3 regions of the Streptomyces sp. NPDC093225 genome follow, and region 3 is predicted to be linked to each of the others. Evidence: riboswitches for the same ligand, from Rfam matches in the RefSeq annotation. Region 3 holds a riboswitch; each other region holds the start of a gene.
What was found. A riboswitch is a leader RNA that binds a small molecule or an ion and turns the genes downstream of it on or off. The one in region 3 is predicted to bind cyclic di-AMP.

Region 1 (5,466 bases), on a different contig from region 3:
GGTGCTCGACTACCGCCAGGGCAGCCAGCACTGGTTCCTCACCCGCGAGTACGTCGACGGCAAGCAGCTCGGTGGCGAGATGGTCCGCCTCAACCCGGTCGTGCACTCCGCGACCGACCAGAGCGAGACCCTCGACCCGGCCGCGTACACCGCCTGGGCGCTGGACGTCCTCGACCGCGTCGAGGCCGCCGTGACCACGATGCACGAGCGCGGCCTGGTCTTCGGCGACCTGCACCCCAACAACGTCCTCATCCGCCCCGACGGCAGCGTGGCCTTCATCGACCTGGAGACCACCCGCCCGGCCGAGGGCCACAGCGGCCAGGCCATGGGCGCCCCCGGCTACTGCGCACCGGCCGGCACCACCGGCACCGCCGTCGACCGGTTCGCCCTGGGCTGCCTGCGGCTGAGCGTGTTCCTGCCGCTGACCACCCTCATGCCCTGGGACCCGGAGAAGTCCGAGCAGCTGATCGAGCTGGTCCAGGAGCGCTTCCCGGTGCCGTCGGACTTCGGCGACCGGGTGCGCGCGGAGCTCGCCCTCGGCGCCGAGCTGGAACTGCCCGGGGCGGCGGACGTGGTCCGGCCGCTGTGGAGCCTGCCCGCGGCCGCGCCCGACGCGCTGGTCGAGGCGGAGGGGCTGGCCGCCCTGGCCGAGCGGGTGGGCGAGGGCATCCTGGCCACCGCCACCCCCGAGCGCACCGACCGGCTCTTCCCCGGCGACATCGAGCAGTTCGCGCACCCCGGTGGCGGGGTCGCGGTGGCGCACGGTGCCGCGGGCGTGCTGTGGGCCCTGCACAACGCGGGCCTGCCGGTGCCCGAGGAGCACGTGGACTGGCTGGTCACCGCCGCCCGCGAACTGGAGGACCCGCGCCCGGGCCTGTACGACGGGCTCTCGGGCATCGCCTGCGTGCTGGCCGGGCTCGGCCGCCACGCCGAGGCCGCGGAGTTCATGGACCGCGCGGCCGCGCTGCCCTGCGACGAGGCCGGGGACGGCCTCAACTCCGGTACGGCCGGACTGGGCCTGGCGCTGCTCGCCCTGGGACGCGCCGAGGACGCCCGGATCCTGGCGGTCACCCTGGCCGAGCGGATCCTGATGGGTGCCGCGGACCTGCCCGTGGCCGACCCGGAGGCCGCCGCCGACCGCAAGGCCAAGCGGCACCTGCCGGGCCTGCTCTACGGGGGCGCCGGCCAGGCGCTGTTCCTGCTGCGGGTGCACGACCAGCTGGCCCGGGAGGCGGGCGGACCGGTCGCGGACGAGCGGCTGGTCGAGGCGGCCGCCCGCATCCTGCGCCACGACCTCACCGAGTCGGGCCGGCTGCCCGGCGGGCCCGAGGTGCTGGAGCAGGCGCCCTGGCGCGGGCCGCACATCGCCTGCGGCAGCGCCGGCCAGGTCATCGCCCTGCACGAGCTGCTGCGGCACCGGCAGGACCCGGAGCTCACCGCGGTCTACGAGGCGATGCGCACCGACCTGACCACGGACTACCACCCCGGCATCGGCCTCTACACCGGCCGGGCCGGCGCCATGGCGGCGCTGCTGCACACCTTCGACGGCAGCACCGCCGCCCGGGACACCCTGCGGGCGCAGTTCGCGGGCCTGGGCTGGCACGCCGTACCGCACGACGGCCGGCTGGCGTTCCTCGGCGAGCACTCGCTGCGGCTGTCGGCGGACCTGGCCACCGGTGCCGCCGGCGTGCTGGCCGTGCTGGGCGCGCTGGCGGGTGCGGACCGGCCCGCGCTGCCCTTCCTGGACGCGCTCGGCCTGCCCGTGGCCGCCGGACGATGACCGCTCCGGCGCCCGGCGCGTACGGGACGAGCACCCTGGTGCGCATCGAGGTCACCGACCTGGCCCCGGCCGGGGCCGCCGCCGAGACGGCCGCCGTACGGCTGATCGCGCTGCTGCCCGCAGGGTGGCGCGCCACCCTGCGGGAGTGCGCGGCCGGCTGGGCGACCCTGAGCCTCACGCCCCCGGCGACCCCGGCGCCCCCGGCGGTCCCGCCGGGGCCGGGCGGGGCGGCCGCGGCCCGGGCGGTGGTGGACCAGGTGCTGCGGCACCCGGCGCTGCGCGGCTGGGCGCAGGTCTGACGGCCCTTCCGGCGGCCGCGGGGCCCGGGTCGGACCGGGCTCCGCGGCCGCCGCGGCGGGCCGCCCCGCGGAGGTGGTGCCGAGCACCCGCTCGGATGGCGTAAGCTGGTGTCACCGACGCGGGGTGGAGCAGCTCGGTAGCTCGCTGGGCTCATAACCCAGAGGTCGCAGGTTCAAATCCTGTCCCCGCTACTGAAGACGAAGGCCCGGATCCATGGGATCCGGGCCTTCGTCGTGTCCGCGCACCGTCCACCACGTTCCGTAGCCGAAAGGGCGCGCTCCGCACAGCTGCTGAAGGTGCGTCAGGGGTGGGATCCGGCCGCGCGGAGACCCTCCGGGGCGGCAACTCGTCCCTATTTTTCCTGTGGTAGGGCATAAGTCGTGGCCAAAGTCGGTCACGTACTGCTGAGTTGACCGGAAGGATCATGGCGCGGCGCTTGGAATCACTCACCGTTGTCTATTACCGTTCGATAACGCAGCGCGGCTGTCCCAGCCGTCGTCAGTGACGGCACCGCGCGCGTGCGCGCCGAATCCCGTGAGGGAACCGGGGAACCACCACCATGGGGTGCATCGGGCCCGCCGGCCCGTAGGAGACCTTCCTGCTCCGAACCCGTCAGCTAACCCGGTAGGCGAAGAAGGAAGGAAAGGAGCGCCCCCGTGGCGTCCAACGGGCCTGCCGCCGACATCCCCCCGTCCTCCACGGACCCCGCCGCCCCCGAGGGCGCCGGCGCGTGGGGCGAGTGGAACCCCACCGAGGACTCCGTACGCCCCGCCGGCGGCCGCCACCGCGTCGTCAAGCAGCGCAACGGCCTGGCCCGCAGCTCCACCGTCCTCGGCGTCGGCATCATCGCCGCCGTCGGCGCGGGTGGCATCGCCACCGCCCAGGACAAGCCCCCGGTCGCGATATCCATCCCCTCGCTGCTCCCGGACGAGCTGCCCGACGTCCTCCCCGACGCGCTCACCGGCCACGCGGACGCACCCGGGACCACCACCGCCGTCGCAGCCCCGCTCACCGGCGCCGGGGTCACCCCCGCCCAGGCCGCGCGGGGCACCGACGCCGGCGAGGCGCTGCGCAACCGGATCCTCCAGCAGGCCGAGTCGCAGGCCGACGCCGCGGCCGCCGAGGCCAAGGCCGCCGCCCAGCGCGCCGCCGAGGAGGCCGCCGCGGCCAAGGCGAAGGCGGAGGCCGAGGCGGCCCGCGAGCAGGCCGAGGCCGCGGCCGCCGCGAAGGCCGCTGCCGAGAAGGCCGCCGAGGAGAAGGCCGCCGCGGAGAAGGCGGAGAAGGAGCGGCTCGCGAAGCTGGCCGGCTCCTACACCCTCCCCACCTCCTCGTACACGCTGACCTCGCACTACGGCGACGCCGGCTCGATGTGGTCCTCCGGCCACCACACCGGCCTCGACTTCGCCGCCCCGACCGGCACCCCGGTCAAGGCCGTGCACGGCGGCACCATCACCTCCGCCGGCTGGTCGGGCCCGTACGGCTACCGCATCGTCCTCAAGCTCCAGGACGGCACCGAGCTCTGGTACTGCCACCTGTCCTCGATCTCGGTCGCCTCGGGCACCGTCGAGACCGGCCAGACCATCGGCCGGGTCGGCGCCACCGGCAACGTCACCGGCCCCCACCTGCACCTCGAAGTGCGGATCGACGGAGCGACGGCGGACCCGCTGGCCTGGCTGGCCGACCGCGGGGTGAACGCATAGCGGGGACGAAGACGGCCCCCGGCCACCGCCGGGTCCGCACCGCCAGCCACGCCAGCAGGCCGAAGACCGGCACCATCACGGTCCCGTAGACGACGTAGAAGCCGTACTCGCCGAACTCCGAGGAGCTGTTCCACAGAGCGTGCACGGCCATGGCCGCCGCCAGCCCCGCCGCCGGCGGCCAGGTCCGGGCCCGGCGTCCGCGCCCGACCCCCCGCCCCGGCCCGTACGCGTACCCGTACGCCGCCCAGCCGAAGCCGAGCCCGGTCCACACCGTGAACAGCGGGTGCGCGAAGGGCGACAGCACCGCCCGGACGAAGAAGGTCGCGGCGGTCACCGATCCCATGACGGACGTACCGGTGCCCAGGTCCTGCCCGAAGGCGTTGCCGAGGTAGAGGATGTTCTCGGTGAACGCGAAGCCGGTCGCGGTGAACCCGGCCACCACGATCCCGTCCGCGACCCCCCTGAACTCCCGCCCCCGGAACAGGAACACCAGCAGCAGCGCGCCCGCCTTCGCGAACTCCTCCACCACCGGGGCGATCACCACGGAGCCCAGCAGGTCGGCCTCCGCCGGGTCGGCCGCCGCGGATATCCACCGGGTGGCGAAGCTGTTCGCCACTATGGCGATCAGCGCCGCGGCGCAGGCCCCCCAGACGAAGGCGAACAGGTGCTGCGGCCAGACGCCGCCCCCCGGCCGCGTCCGCCCCAGCCAGTGGAACACCGCCATCAGCGGTGGCACCGGCAGGACGGCGAGACCGAGGCCGACGAGGAACCCCTGGGTGCCGGTCTGTTCCCGAACGAGTTCGAGGATCAGCACTCCGGCGGCCGCGAGCAGCCCGATGGACGCACGAGACAGGACCCGGAACACGCCACGACGGTAGCGGTCCGGGCCCTGACCGGAGGGCGGGTTTCAGTTCTGGATACGCCGGAAGAGGAGGTCGTGTACGACGTGCCCCTTGTCCAGGCCCTGGCCCTCGAAGCGGGTCAGCGGCCGGAAGTCCGGGCGCGGCGCGTAGCCGCCGCCGGGCACGGTGTTCTCGAAGTCCGGGTGTTCGGTGAGGACTTCGAGCATCTGCTCGGCGTAGTCCTCCCAGTCCGTGGCGCAGTGCAGGATCGCGCCCGGGGCCAGCCGGGTGGCGGCCAGCGTGAGGAACTCGGGCTGGATCAGCCGGCGCTTGTGGTGCCGCTTCTTCGGCCACGGGTCCGGGAAGTACACGCGCATGCCGGCGAGCGAGTCCGGCGGCAGCATCTCGCGCAGCAGGATGATCGCGTCGCCGTTGCCGACGCGGACGTTGGTCAGGCCGGCGCGCTCGGCGAGGCCGAGCAGGTTGCCCTGGCCGGGCGTGTGCACGTCGATGGCGAGGATGCCGGTCTCCGGGTCCTCGGCGGCCATCAGCGCGGTGGCCTCGCCCATGCCGAAGCCGATCTCCAGCACCACGGGCCGGCCGTCGAACATCTTGTCGAGGTCGAGCACGTCGCGCCCGTCGATGTCGAAGCCCCACGTGCTCCAGAGCCGCCGCAGGGCGTCCTCCTGGCCGGCGGTCACCCGGCTGCGGCGCGGCTGGAAGCTGCGGATCCGCCGCTCGTGGTGGGATCCCGCCGGGTCGGGGGCGGGGCCGTCGGGGAAGCGGGGCTGGACGCGCCAGACCGGGGGCGGCTTGGGCTGGGGGTTCTGCGACTCGGACACCG
Region 2 (5,466 bases), on a different contig from region 3:
CGTGCGCGCCCGCGTACGCGTACGTCCGTGCGGGCACGTGTGCGTCCGTGCGCGACGCAGTACGTATGACGCAGTACGTCCCCGCACACGGTACGGGACCGAGTGCGGGGACGTACGGAGGCTCTAGCGACCTCTGGGGATGACCGGAGGATCAGCCCTTGAAGCGCGGGAACGCGCTGCGGCCGGCGTACACGGCGGCGTCGTCGAGGATCTCCTCGATGCGCAGCAGCTGGTTGTACTTGGCGACGCGCTCGGAGCGGGCCGGGGCACCGGTCTTGATCTGGCCGCAGTTGGTGGCGACGGCCAGGTCGGCGATGGTGACGTCCTCGGTCTCGCCGGAGCGGTGCGACATCATGCACTTGAAGCCGCTGCGCTGGGCGAGCTCGACGGCGTCGAGGGTCTCGGTCAGGGAACCGATCTGGTTCACCTTCACGAGCAGGGCGTTGGCGGTGCCCTCCTCGATGCCGCGGGCCAGGCGCTCGGGGTTGGTGACGAACAGGTCGTCACCGACGAGCTGCACCTTGGCGCCGAGCTTGTCGGTGATGACCTTCCAGCCGGCCCAGTCGTCCTCGAACAGCGGGTCCTCGATGGAGACGAGCGGGTACGCGGAGACGAGCTCCTCGTAGTACTCGGTCATCTCGGCGGCCGAGCGGGCCTGGCCCTCGAAGTTGTACTTGCCGTCCTTGTAGAACTCGGACGCGGCGACGTCGAGCGCGAGCGCGATGTCCTTGCCCGGGGCGTAGCCGGCCTGCTTGATGGCCTCGAGGATGAGGTCCAGGGCCTCGCGGTTGGAGCCCAGGTTCGGGGCGAAGCCGCCCTCGTCGCCGAGGCCGGTGGACAGGCCCTTGGACTTCAGCACGGACTTGAGGGTGTGGTAGACCTCGGTGCCCCAGCGCAGGGCCTCGGAGAAGGACTCCGCGCCGATCGGGGCGATCATGAACTCCTGGATGTCCACGTTGGAGTCGGCGTGCGAGCCGCCGTTCAGGATGTTCATCATCGGAACGGGCAGCAGGTGCGCGTTCGGGCCGCCGAGGTAGCGGAACAGCGGCAGGTCCGAGGCCTCGGACGCGGCGTGCGCCACGGCCAGGGAGACGCCGAGGATCGCGTTGGCGCCGAGCGAGCCCTTGTTGTCGGTCGCGTCCAGGTCGAACATGGCCTGGTCGATCAGGCGCTGCTCGGTGGCGTCGTAGCCGACCAGCTCGGGGCCGATCTGCTCGATGACGGCGAGGACGGCCTTCTCGACGCCCTTGCCCTGGTAGCGGTTCGGGTCCCCGTCGCGGAGCTCAATGGCCTCGAACGCACCGGTGGAGGCACCGGAGGGAACGGCAGCACGGCCGGTGCTGCCGTCGTCGAGGCCGACCTCGACCTCGACCGTGGGGTTGCCTCGGGAGTCCAGGATTTCCCGGGCTACGACGACGTCGATGGACGGCACGAGCATCTCCTTCTGGGATGTGACGCTAGGTGTGCGGTGGCGCCTGGGCCGTGGGACCGACCCAGCCGGACTAGAGCCTAACCGGCTCCGGGGCATCGGCCAGCCGACCGCCCGGGTCCTGGGACGAAAAAGGGGCTGAATACCCGCCTTCCAGGACATACGGCCCTTGATCAAGAGCACTCCGGAGGCCCTGACGGCCTTTCGGGGACCCCCGGGCTGCGCCGAACATACGTCCGCCCGGCGCGTCGGGGGGAGGACGCGCCGGGCGGACGTGCTTGCACCGGGTGAGCAGATCTCCGCTCAGGAGAGCTTCGAGAGCCGCTCAGAGGGCTTCGGCTCCGGTCAGGAGAGCTTCAGCATCTGGCCCGGGTAGATCAGGTCGGCATCGGTGACGATGTCCTTGTTGAGCTCGAAGAGCTTCTCCCAGCCGCCCTTGACCTGCTGGGCGTCGGCGATGGTGCCGAGGGTGTCGCCGGCCTTCACCTCGTAGGAGCCGTCGCCCTTCTTGATGACGCCGGAGGACGCCGGCTTCGGGGCCTCGGAGGTGCGGGCGGAGCGGGTCGTCGGGGTCGACTCGGAGGAGCGGGTGCTCTTCTTCGCGGTCGACTTCGAGGACTTGGAGCTCTTGGAGGACTTCGTGGACGTGGAGCCGTCGGAGCCCTTGTAGGAGGCGCCGGACAGGCCCACGCCGCAGCTCGGCCAGGCACCCTTGCCCTGGGCGGCCAGAACCTTCTCGGCCACGGCTATCTGCTGGGACTTGGAGGCCTGGTTGGCCTGCGGGGCGTAGGAGGTGCCGCCGTACGCCGCCCAGGTGGACGCGGAGAACTGCAGGCCGCCGTAGTAGCCGTTGCCGGTGTTGATGGACCAGTTGCCACCGGACTCGCACTGCGCGACGCGGTCCCACTCGGAAGCGGTGGCGGCGCTGGCCGAACCGGCGGCCATCAGCGGAGCGGCGACGACCGCACCGGCGACGCCGACGAGGGCGGCGGTACGGGCGGCCTTGGACGCACGGCGGTGCTTGCCCTTGCTGGAAGACAGCATGGAAGGTCTCCTCACCGACGCCTGCGAGGTGAGCTGTCGGGTTCGGGCGAGTGAGTTGCCCGGCCTCGCGACCTAGCGCGTGGCTTCACCCCTAGCCGGTTCCGTGACCGTCTCTCAACGGCCGGGCCCGGCAAAAATCTTGGGTCCCCCGCTCCTGCCTACGGCGCTTACGCGTCGACTGTTCCCTTGCGTCCGGTGGCAGGACTCGGCGTGCGGTCGAAGGGGCTCGCGGTGGCGAGCGGTCAGACCGTAGGCAGAGGTCTCCCCGATGTTCAAGGTGGGACATCGGGGAGAAACCGCTCGTACTTGCCTTCCGGGAACCGGCGTTTGCGCAGGTGGGAGGGGGCTTGCGCACACCTCCCGGACGCAACACGCCAGTTGACGGCCTGAGACTCATGTCTCACTCGCGCCAAACCCGGACATTCAACGCGTACCGGGTGTCCCGACTGCGCCCGAACTGCCCCTACTTCTGCCCGAGGTGGAGGCTCTGTCCCGGCTTGATGAGGTCCGCGTCATCCCCGATGAGCTGCTCGTTCGCCTTGTAGAGGGCATCCCAGCCGCCCTTGAGGCCCTTCTCGTCCGCGATCTCCGAGAGGCTGTCGCCGGGCTGCACGGTGTACGTCGGGTCGGTGGTGGTCTCCGTAAGGGTGGAGACGTCGTTCCCGGACGCGCCGTCAGCTGCACCCGGGTCATCATTCGCGGCGTGACGTCCCGTTGCGGCGAATATGTCCGATTCGGTTCCGGGTCCCTCGAGGGCCGGGGTGCCGCGGTGCTTGCCGGTGGCGCCGTCGGCGGTCTGGCCGGGGTCCGACGGGGTGCCGGTCGGGGTCTCGGGGGTGCCGGGGGTGCCCGGGGTGCCGGTCGGGACGTCGGGGGTGCCGGGCGTACCGGGCGTACCGGGCGTACCGGGGACGGTGGGCGTGCCCGGCGTGCCCGGCGTGCCCGGCGTGCCGGGGGTACCGGGAGTCCCCGGCGTCGTGGGCGCGGACGGCGAGGCGGGGTCCGTCGGACCGCCCGGGGTCGCGGGCGTCGTCGGCGTCGAGGGCGTCGTCGGCGTGGTGGCGCCGGGGCTCGGGGTGCCCGGGGCGGCGGGCTCGGTCGGCTCGGCCGGGGTCTCCGTGCCCTGGTCGGGGCGGACCGGGGCCGGGGTGACCGGCTTGCCCTCGTCCTCCAGGCCGGCGTCGACCTTGGCCTTCGGGCCGCCCTTCGTCAGGCCGGCCGGGCCCGCGCACATCGGCCAGGCCGACGGGCCCTGGGCGGCGAGCACCCGCTCGCCGACGGTGATCTGCTGCGAACGACTGGCGAGGTCGGCACGGGCGGCGTAGGCGAGGCCGCCGTTGCCCTCCCAGACTTCCTGGGTGAACTGCAGTCCGCCGTAGAAGCCGTTGCCGAGGTCGGCGCTCCAGGCGCCGCCGCTCTCGCACTCGGCGACCTTGTCCCAGGTGGTGGTGTCGGCGGCGGAGGCGCTGGTGGCCGCGAGCAGCGGCAGCGCGAGGGCGGAGCCGGTGACTCCAGCCGTGACGACGATCGCGGGGGCCTGGCGGGGCCGACGGTGGCGGCCGTTACCGGAGCGCATGCGTGAGGGCCTTTCGTGGCGGCAAGGGGGCGACCGCGAACCTAGCCGGGTTCGAACGGATGTCACAAGTCGATGCAGCGCAGATCACGTTGAGATCACGAAACTGAGGAATGCTCAGTTCCGCTCCGTGTCGGAATCCCTACGGGCCGTCTATCGGCGCCCAGTTGAGCCCGTTACGTCCCCCCGGCGCGGCGCACGGCGCCCCTCGGGCCGGTTTCCGGAGGGAAATCTTCCTTAAGGGAACCGTCACGCTCCTTCCGGCGTGAAGGTGACCGGGAGGGTGCGCAGCCCGCGCATGATGAGCCCGCCCCGCCAGCGGAGTTCGGCCGGCTCGACGGCGAGTCGCAGGTCGGGCAGGCGCGTCAGGAGCGTGGCCAGCGCGGTCTGCCCCTCCAGGCGCGCGAGCGGCGCGCCGAGGCAGTAGTGGATGCCGTGGCCGTAGCCGAGGTGCTGGTTGTCGGAGCGGGCGAGGTCGAGGGTGTCGGGTTCGGCGAAGCGCGCCGGGTCGCGGTCGGCCGCCGCGAGCACGACCAGTACCGGGTCGCCGGTGCCGACCGACTGCCCGCCGAGGGTCAGGGGCTCGGTGGCGAACCGCCACGTGGCGAGCTCGACCGGGCCGTCGTAGCGGAGGAGCTCCTCGACGCCCGTGGCCAGCAGGTCCGTCTCGCCGGCGGCGAGGGAGGCCTGCAGCCGGTCGCGCTCGCGGGGGTTCATGAAGAGGGAGTGCAGGCCGTTCCCGATGAGGTTGACGGTCGTCTCGAAGCCCGCGAAGAGCAGGATGAAGGCCATCGCGGCGGCCTCGTTCTCCGTGAGGTGCTCGCCGTGGTCGCTGGCCCGGATGAGACCGGAGATCAGGTCGTCGCCCAGATCGTCCCGTTTGCGGTGGATCAGGTCGACCAGGTAGCTCCGCATCTGCTTGACCGAGCGGGCCACGCCGCCGCGCGGCCCGCCGCCGTGGCGGATCATCATGCCCGCCCAGTCGCGGAAGTCGTCCTGGTCCTCGCGCGGTACGCCGAGCATCTCGCAGATGGCGTAGATGGGGAGCGGGAACGCGAACTCGTGGATGAGGTCCGCCTCCCCCTTCGCCGCGAAGCCGTCGATGAGCTGGTCGGTCAGCTGCTGCACGCGGGGCGTGAACTCCGCGACGCGGCGGGGCGTGAACGCCTTCGACACCAGCCGCCGCAGCCGGGTGTGGTCCGGCGGGTCGATGTTGAGCAGATGGGTCATCAGCTCGGCCTTGCGCTCGCCCGGAATGCCGGTCTTGCCCTTGGCGTGCGCGGGCTCCGCGTGGTGCGCGGGGTTCTTGCTGAGCCGCTGGTCGGCGAGGGCCTGGCGGGCGTCCGCGTAGCGGGTGACCAGCCAGGCCTCGACGCCACTGGGCAGCCGGGTCCGGTGCACCGGCGCGTGCTCCCGCAGC
Region 3 (5,466 bases):
GCGCGCGGCTTTCCGGGGAGCGGGATGGCAGGAGTAGGGGACATGGGTCTGGGTCGTCGGCAGTTACTGGCAGCTCCGCTCGCCGCCGGTTTCGCGCGCGGCCGCGAGCCGGACCTGGACGCCCTGGCGCGGGGGCTGGACGGGCGGCTGGTCCGGCCCGGCGAGGCGGCGTACGCGGAGGCCCGGCGGCTGTTCCAGCCGCGGCACGACGCGGTGGCCCCGGCGGCCGTGGCGTACCCGGCGCACGAGGACGACGTGGTGACCTGCCTCGACTTCGCCCGCCGCGCCGGACTGCCGGTCGTGGCGCGCGGCGGCGGGCACAGCTACCCGGGCTGGTCGACGGGGACGGGCCTGGTCGTCGACGTCGGGCTGATGGCCGCGGTCGAGCCCGGAACCGGCTCCGCCCGGATCGGGGCGGGCGCCCGGCTGGGCGAGGTCCACGCGGCGCTCGGCGCCCGGGGCGCGGCCCTGCCGGCCGGGCTCTGCCCGTCGGTGGGCATCGCGGGGCTGACCCTCGGCGGCGGCCTGGGCGTGGCCGCCCGGGCGTACGGGGCCACCAGCGACGCGCTCACGGGCGCGCGGGTGGTGACGCCGGACGGGCGGGTGCGCGAGGTGGGCCCGGCGCAGGACGCGGAGCTCTTCTGGGCGCTGCGCGGCGGGGGCGGCGGGAACTTCGGCGTGGTCACCGAGTTCCGGTTCCGGACCTGGCCGGCCGGCGACTGCGGCTTCGCCGAGCTGCACTGGCCGGCGTCGGCGACGGCCGGGCTGGTGGGGGCCTGGCAGCGCTGGTTGGCCGGGCTGGCGGACCCGTTCTGGAGCCAGCTCGAGTTCACCGTGGACGGCGGGGACGACCGGGACGGCCGGGACCGCGGGCCGAACGGCAGGAGCGGCGGGGACGGCAGGCATGGCGGGCACGGGGGACGGAGCGGACGGGGCGACGGCGCGGTGCCCGCGCCCGCCGTGCGGGTGGTGTGCCTGGACGGGCGGGCGGAGCTGGAGGAGGAGCTGGACCGACTGGCCGCGGCGGTCGGCGTGCAGCCGCGCGACCGGTACGTCGTCCGGCGCGGTTACGCCGACACGATGCGGGCGATGGCCGGGTGTCTCGGGTACGCGGCCGCGCAGTGCCGGCTGCCGGGCACGCTGCCGGGGCACGATCCGGCGGGACTGCTGGGGCGCGACTCGTACGCCGGCCGGTCGGACTTCTGGACCGGCGCGGGCCTGCCGCCGGCGGCCGTGGCCGCGCTGCTCGACGCGCTGGCCGGGTACCCGGGGGCGGTGCCGCCGGGCGGGCGGGGGGTGGTGCAGCTGGACGGGGTGTGCGGCGGCGCGCTGAACCGGGTGGGCGTCGCGGAGACCGCCTTCGCCCACCGCTCGTACGGGCTGCTCACCCAGTACCTGGCGTACTGGCCCGCCGGGGCCTCGGCGGCGGAGGCGGCCCGGCACGAGGCCTGGTTGGGCGGGCTGTGGTCCGCGCTGCGGCCGTGGGCGAGCGGGGCGGCTTACCAGAACTACGCCGACCCCGCGCTCACGGACTGGCGCGGGGCCTACTACGGGCCGAACCTGGCCCGCCTGGAAGCGCTGCGCCGCGCCCTGGACCCGGACCGCCTCTTCCGCTTCCCTCAGGCGTTGTGACCCGCCGCCCCTCCGCCGCGCGCGGTGGCCTCGGCCGCCGCCCGCCCGCGCGGTGACCCGCCGACGACGCGACGGCCGGCCCGATAGACCCCCGAGCGGTCTTCCGGGCCGGCCGAGGCGGCGGGCGCGGTGCCGGCGCGTGCAGCGCCGGCGTGCGGTACGGCGACCGGTCAGTAGGCGCCGAACACGTTGTCGATCGAACCGTAGCGGGCAGCCGCGTAGTTGCACGCCGCGGTGATGTTGGCGACCGGGTCGTAGAGGTCCATCGACGTGCCGGGCACGTGGTAGGCGTTGAACGTCGGCTGGATGACCTGGAGCAGGCCCTTCGACGGGATGCCGTTCTGGGCGTTGATGTCCCAGTTGTTGATGGCGAGCGGGTTGCCCGAGGACTCGCGCATGACGTTGCGGTAGATGCCGTTGTACGAGCCGGGGATGCCGTGCTTGGCCATGATGTCGAGGGACTCGCGGATCCAACCGTCGAGGTTGTTCGCGTACGTCTTCTTCACCACGGCCGGGGTGGCCTTGAGGGTCGTGGGGCGGGTCGAGCGGTCGGCGCGCGCGGCGGCGGTGCGGGCGGGGGCCGCGGCCTTGCCGTCCACGCGGAGCTTCATGCCCGGTCGGATCAGTGACGGGTCGTCACCGATGACGGACTTGTTGTCCTGGTACAGCTTCTTCCAACCGCCCGCCACACCGTGCTTCTTCGCGATCCCGGCGAGCGAGTCACCGGCGACGACGGAATACGTGGCCGGGGCCTTCAGAAGGGCCTCGGGGGTGAGGGTGGGGGCGGCGATCTTTGCGACAGTGATCGAATGCGTTGCCGTCGGGGCGGCCGCCGCGGCGGTGGTCGCGCCGATCACGGGCAGGGCCAGGGCGGCGCCGCCGGTGCCGACCGCGAAGAATCCGCGGCCGAGTCGAGAGTTCTTGGGACGGCGGTGCTTGCCTTTTCCGGGCATGGCGCATTCCTCTCCGTCGCCTGCGAGGTGAGCTGTCGGGTTCGGGCTGGAGATGCCCGGACGCGCTGGTCGAGCGCGCCTTCACCCCAAGCCGCACCGGATGGGCCGGTGCGGCGCTTACCTGGGTCCCCCGCTCCTGCCGTACGTGAATGAGTGAGTGGTGTGGGGAATCCGGGCGGCGGCAGGATTCGGCGTTCCACCCGGAATGAGCGTGACCGTAGGCGAGAGCTGCACGGCTGAACAAGTCCCGAATTCCTTAACGCAAAGTTGCCGCAGGAACGGCGACGGAAAACGAACATGATCGGCCGACACGCCGATGGCCAACTGAGGCTCCACAGAGCCGCAGTCGCGAAGTCGATCTCCCCGCCCCGACGCGTCCCACGTGACACATGTCACCGAATGCACGACGGTGCCACATAAGCGGGAAAGACCAGCCAAACCCGAGGAATTGACCGAGCCGGGCGTCACGCAACAGAAACCATCACTCCAGCCCAAATCGGACTTAAGGAATCAACTGGGTGAGGATGGAGCATTGCGGTGCGCCGGGTGTGCGGCTGCCCGGGTGACTTCCGTCCCGCGACGGCCCGGGCACCCGCCCCCGGCTCCGCGCGTGTGCTCCGCTCGGTGTGCCTCGCCCGTCGCCGCCCCGTCGCCGCCCCGTCGCCGCCCCGTCGGCGGCCCCGTCGGCGGCCCCGTCGGCGGCCCGCCGCCCGCCCGCCACCGCCCGCCCTGGAGGCCCCACCCCATGACCGCAGACTCCGCGCACGGGACGGGCCGCGAGCCGGTCCGCGTGCTGGTCTTCGGCGCCTCCCGGCGCTCCGACTCCCTCAACTCGCGGCTCGCCGAGCTCGTCGCCCGGCTCGCCGCCCAGGCCGGCGGCGCCGTCGACCTCGCGCGCATGGCCGACTTCGACATGCCGGTCTACGACGGCGACACCGAGCAGGAGACCGGCCTGCCGCAGGGCGCACTGGCGCTGCGCGAGCGGATCGCCTCCTGCGACGGCTTCGTGATCGCCTCGCCCGAGTACAACGCCTCCGTACCGGGCGTGCTGAAGAACGCGATCGACTGGGTCTCCCGAGTGCGCCCCCAGCCGTTCAAGGACAAGCACGCCCTGCTGGTGTCCGCCTCGCCCTCGCTGGTGGGCGGCAACCGCGGGCTGTGGGCCCTGCGCGTCCCGCTGGAGCACCTGGGCACCCGTGTCTACCCGGACATGTTCAGCCTCGCCCGCGCCCACGAGGGCTTCACGCCGGAGGGCAACCTGACCGACACCGGGCTCCAGGCGCGCCTGACGGACACGGTGGCGGCCTTCCTGCGCCTGGTGGAGGCGGACACCCGCTACGTCTGCCTGCAGCGCCGGTGGTACGAGTTCCTGAGCGACCGCACCGACGCGGCCGTCACGGAGCGCTCGCAGGACTGACGCGCGGGTCAGTCGCCGAGACCGGTGACGGCCAGGGCCGAGGCGATGGTGAGGACCGCGAGGATGGTCATGACCACGCGCAGCGCCGCCGCGCCCCGCTCCTGCGGAGGGAGCCCGGGACGCTCCCGGCGTTCGCTGGGGCCGGGCAGCCGGACGAGCGCGGCGTTCGCGCGCCGCAGCTGGTCGCAGCGGCCGCAGTCCTCGCCCTCGTGGCGGGACGGTGAGTCGAGCCAGTAGGCACCGCTCAGGGCGGCCACGGGTGCGTGGCGTGCGCCCGGCGGGGCGGCCGGGCCGGGAGGAGTCGTCACGGACGGCTCAACCCGGACCTCGCCGAACGGGAAACGGCGCCCTGGCACACCGGTATGAATTCGTTGTCTTCAGCCCGTGTACCGCCCCGTCGCGCGGCGCGCGCCCCCCGCGCCCGGGCCGGGCGCCCTGCCGGCGCGGGGTACGACCGGGCCTTGATCGACTTCCACCAAGGCCGTCCCGGGCCGGCCCCGGCAGATCGTCCAAGCGAGCGGGTTGGCGGACCGGCCGAAGTTCCGTCCGGCGCGGGTGCGCGGGCCGCCGGCGGGCATACGTTGGGGTCTGACCTGGGAAGACCGGGAAGACGCGAGAAGGGCGGCGTGTGATGCGCGAGCTGGTGGAGACGGCGCGGCGGTGGGCGGCCGAGGGGCGTACGGCGTTCCTGGCCCGGCCCGTGACCGAGCAGGGCTTCGGCCCCCGGGACCCCGCCGGGGCGCTGCTCGTCGATCCGCGGGGCGAGTGCGCGGGGAGCCTGTACCGGGGGGTGTTCGACGAGCAGCTCGTCGCGGAGGCGGCCGCGGTCCCGGACGGGGTGACGGCGCGGGTCTGCCAGGTGTCGGTGCACGGCACCGAGGCGACCGGCGCGGGCCTCACCTGCGGCGGGCAGTCGGAGATCCTGGTGCAGCCGCTGGCGTCCGTTCCCGGGCAGTGGTGGGAGGAGCTGGCGCTCGGGTCGAGCGCGGCCCTGGTGACGCGGCTGAGCGAGGACGGCACGCAGGCCGTGAGCACCGTCGTGCGCGTCGGCGACGGCGCCGCTCCCGCCGGCGGTCCGGAGGCGGTGCGCGAGGCCCTGGAGCTCCTGGGGCGGCACCGGGCGGGGCGCGAGGCCCGCTACAGCGACGAGGGCCTGGTCCTGATCGAGGCGTACCCGGCCGATCCGTACCTGGTGATCGGCGGGACCGGCGAGCTCGCCGAGCTGATCGGGCGGCAGGCGGAACTGCTCGGCTGGGAGTGGCTGACGACCCAGGACCGTGCGGAGGCGGAGAAGCGGCTGACGGCACGGCGGGGTTCGGCCTGTCTGGTGATGCTCAGTCACGAGCCGTCGTTCGACGCGCCGGTGCTGGGCGGCGCACTGCGGCTCGGGATCCCCTACGTGGGCGCGCTGGGGTCCCGCCGCACGCAGGCCCGGCGGCGCGAGGACCTGCTCGCGGCGGGGCT

Region 1: it holds a riboswitch for cyclic di-AMP, as region 3 does, so the genes downstream of both, ACIQCH_RS04045 (M23 family metallopeptidase) here and ACIQCH_RS07310 (transglycosylase SLT domain-containing protein) in region 3, are expected to answer to the same signal.
Region 2: it holds a riboswitch for cyclic di-AMP, as region 3 does, so the genes downstream of both, ACIQCH_RS08245 (transglycosylase family protein) here and ACIQCH_RS07310 (transglycosylase SLT domain-containing protein) in region 3, are expected to answer to the same signal.

Annotation. Positions count from the first base shown of each region.
Region 1 is NZ_JBIVNX010000003.1:17,160-22,625, reverse strand. Features, by position in the region: gene lanKC (class III lanthionine synthetase LanKC) at 1-1,780, shown strand, start outside; gene ACIQCH_RS04055 (hypothetical protein) at 1,777-2,079, shown strand; tRNA gene ACIQCH_RS04050 (tRNA-Met) at 2,198-2,271, shown strand; cyclic di-AMP (ydaO/yuaA leader) riboswitch at 2,594-2,726, shown strand; gene ACIQCH_RS04045 (M23 family metallopeptidase) at 2,737-3,780, shown strand; partial or broken gene ACIQCH_RS04040 (PrsW family intramembrane metalloprotease) at 3,806-4,645, opposite strand; gene trmB (tRNA (guanosine(46)-N7)-methyltransferase TrmB) at 4,688-5,464, opposite strand.
Region 2 is NZ_JBIVNX010000006.1:39,715-45,180, forward strand. Features, by position in the region: gene eno (phosphopyruvate hydratase) at 152-1,438, opposite strand; gene ACIQCH_RS08245 (transglycosylase family protein) at 1,775-2,473, opposite strand; cyclic di-AMP (ydaO/yuaA leader) riboswitch at 2,477-2,649, opposite strand; gene ACIQCH_RS08250 (transglycosylase family protein) at 2,937-4,049, opposite strand; gene ACIQCH_RS08255 (cytochrome P450) at 4,296-5,466, opposite strand, start outside.
Region 3 is NZ_JBIVNX010000005.1:86,283-91,748, reverse strand. Features, by position in the region: gene ACIQCH_RS07315 (FAD-binding oxidoreductase) at 43-1,632, shown strand; gene ACIQCH_RS07310 (transglycosylase SLT domain-containing protein) at 1,803-2,585, opposite strand; cyclic di-AMP (ydaO/yuaA leader) riboswitch at 2,590-2,751, opposite strand; gene ACIQCH_RS07305 (NADPH-dependent FMN reductase) at 3,331-4,002, shown strand; gene ACIQCH_RS07300 (hypothetical protein) at 4,011-4,310, opposite strand; gene ACIQCH_RS07295 (XdhC family protein) at 4,634-5,466, shown strand, end outside.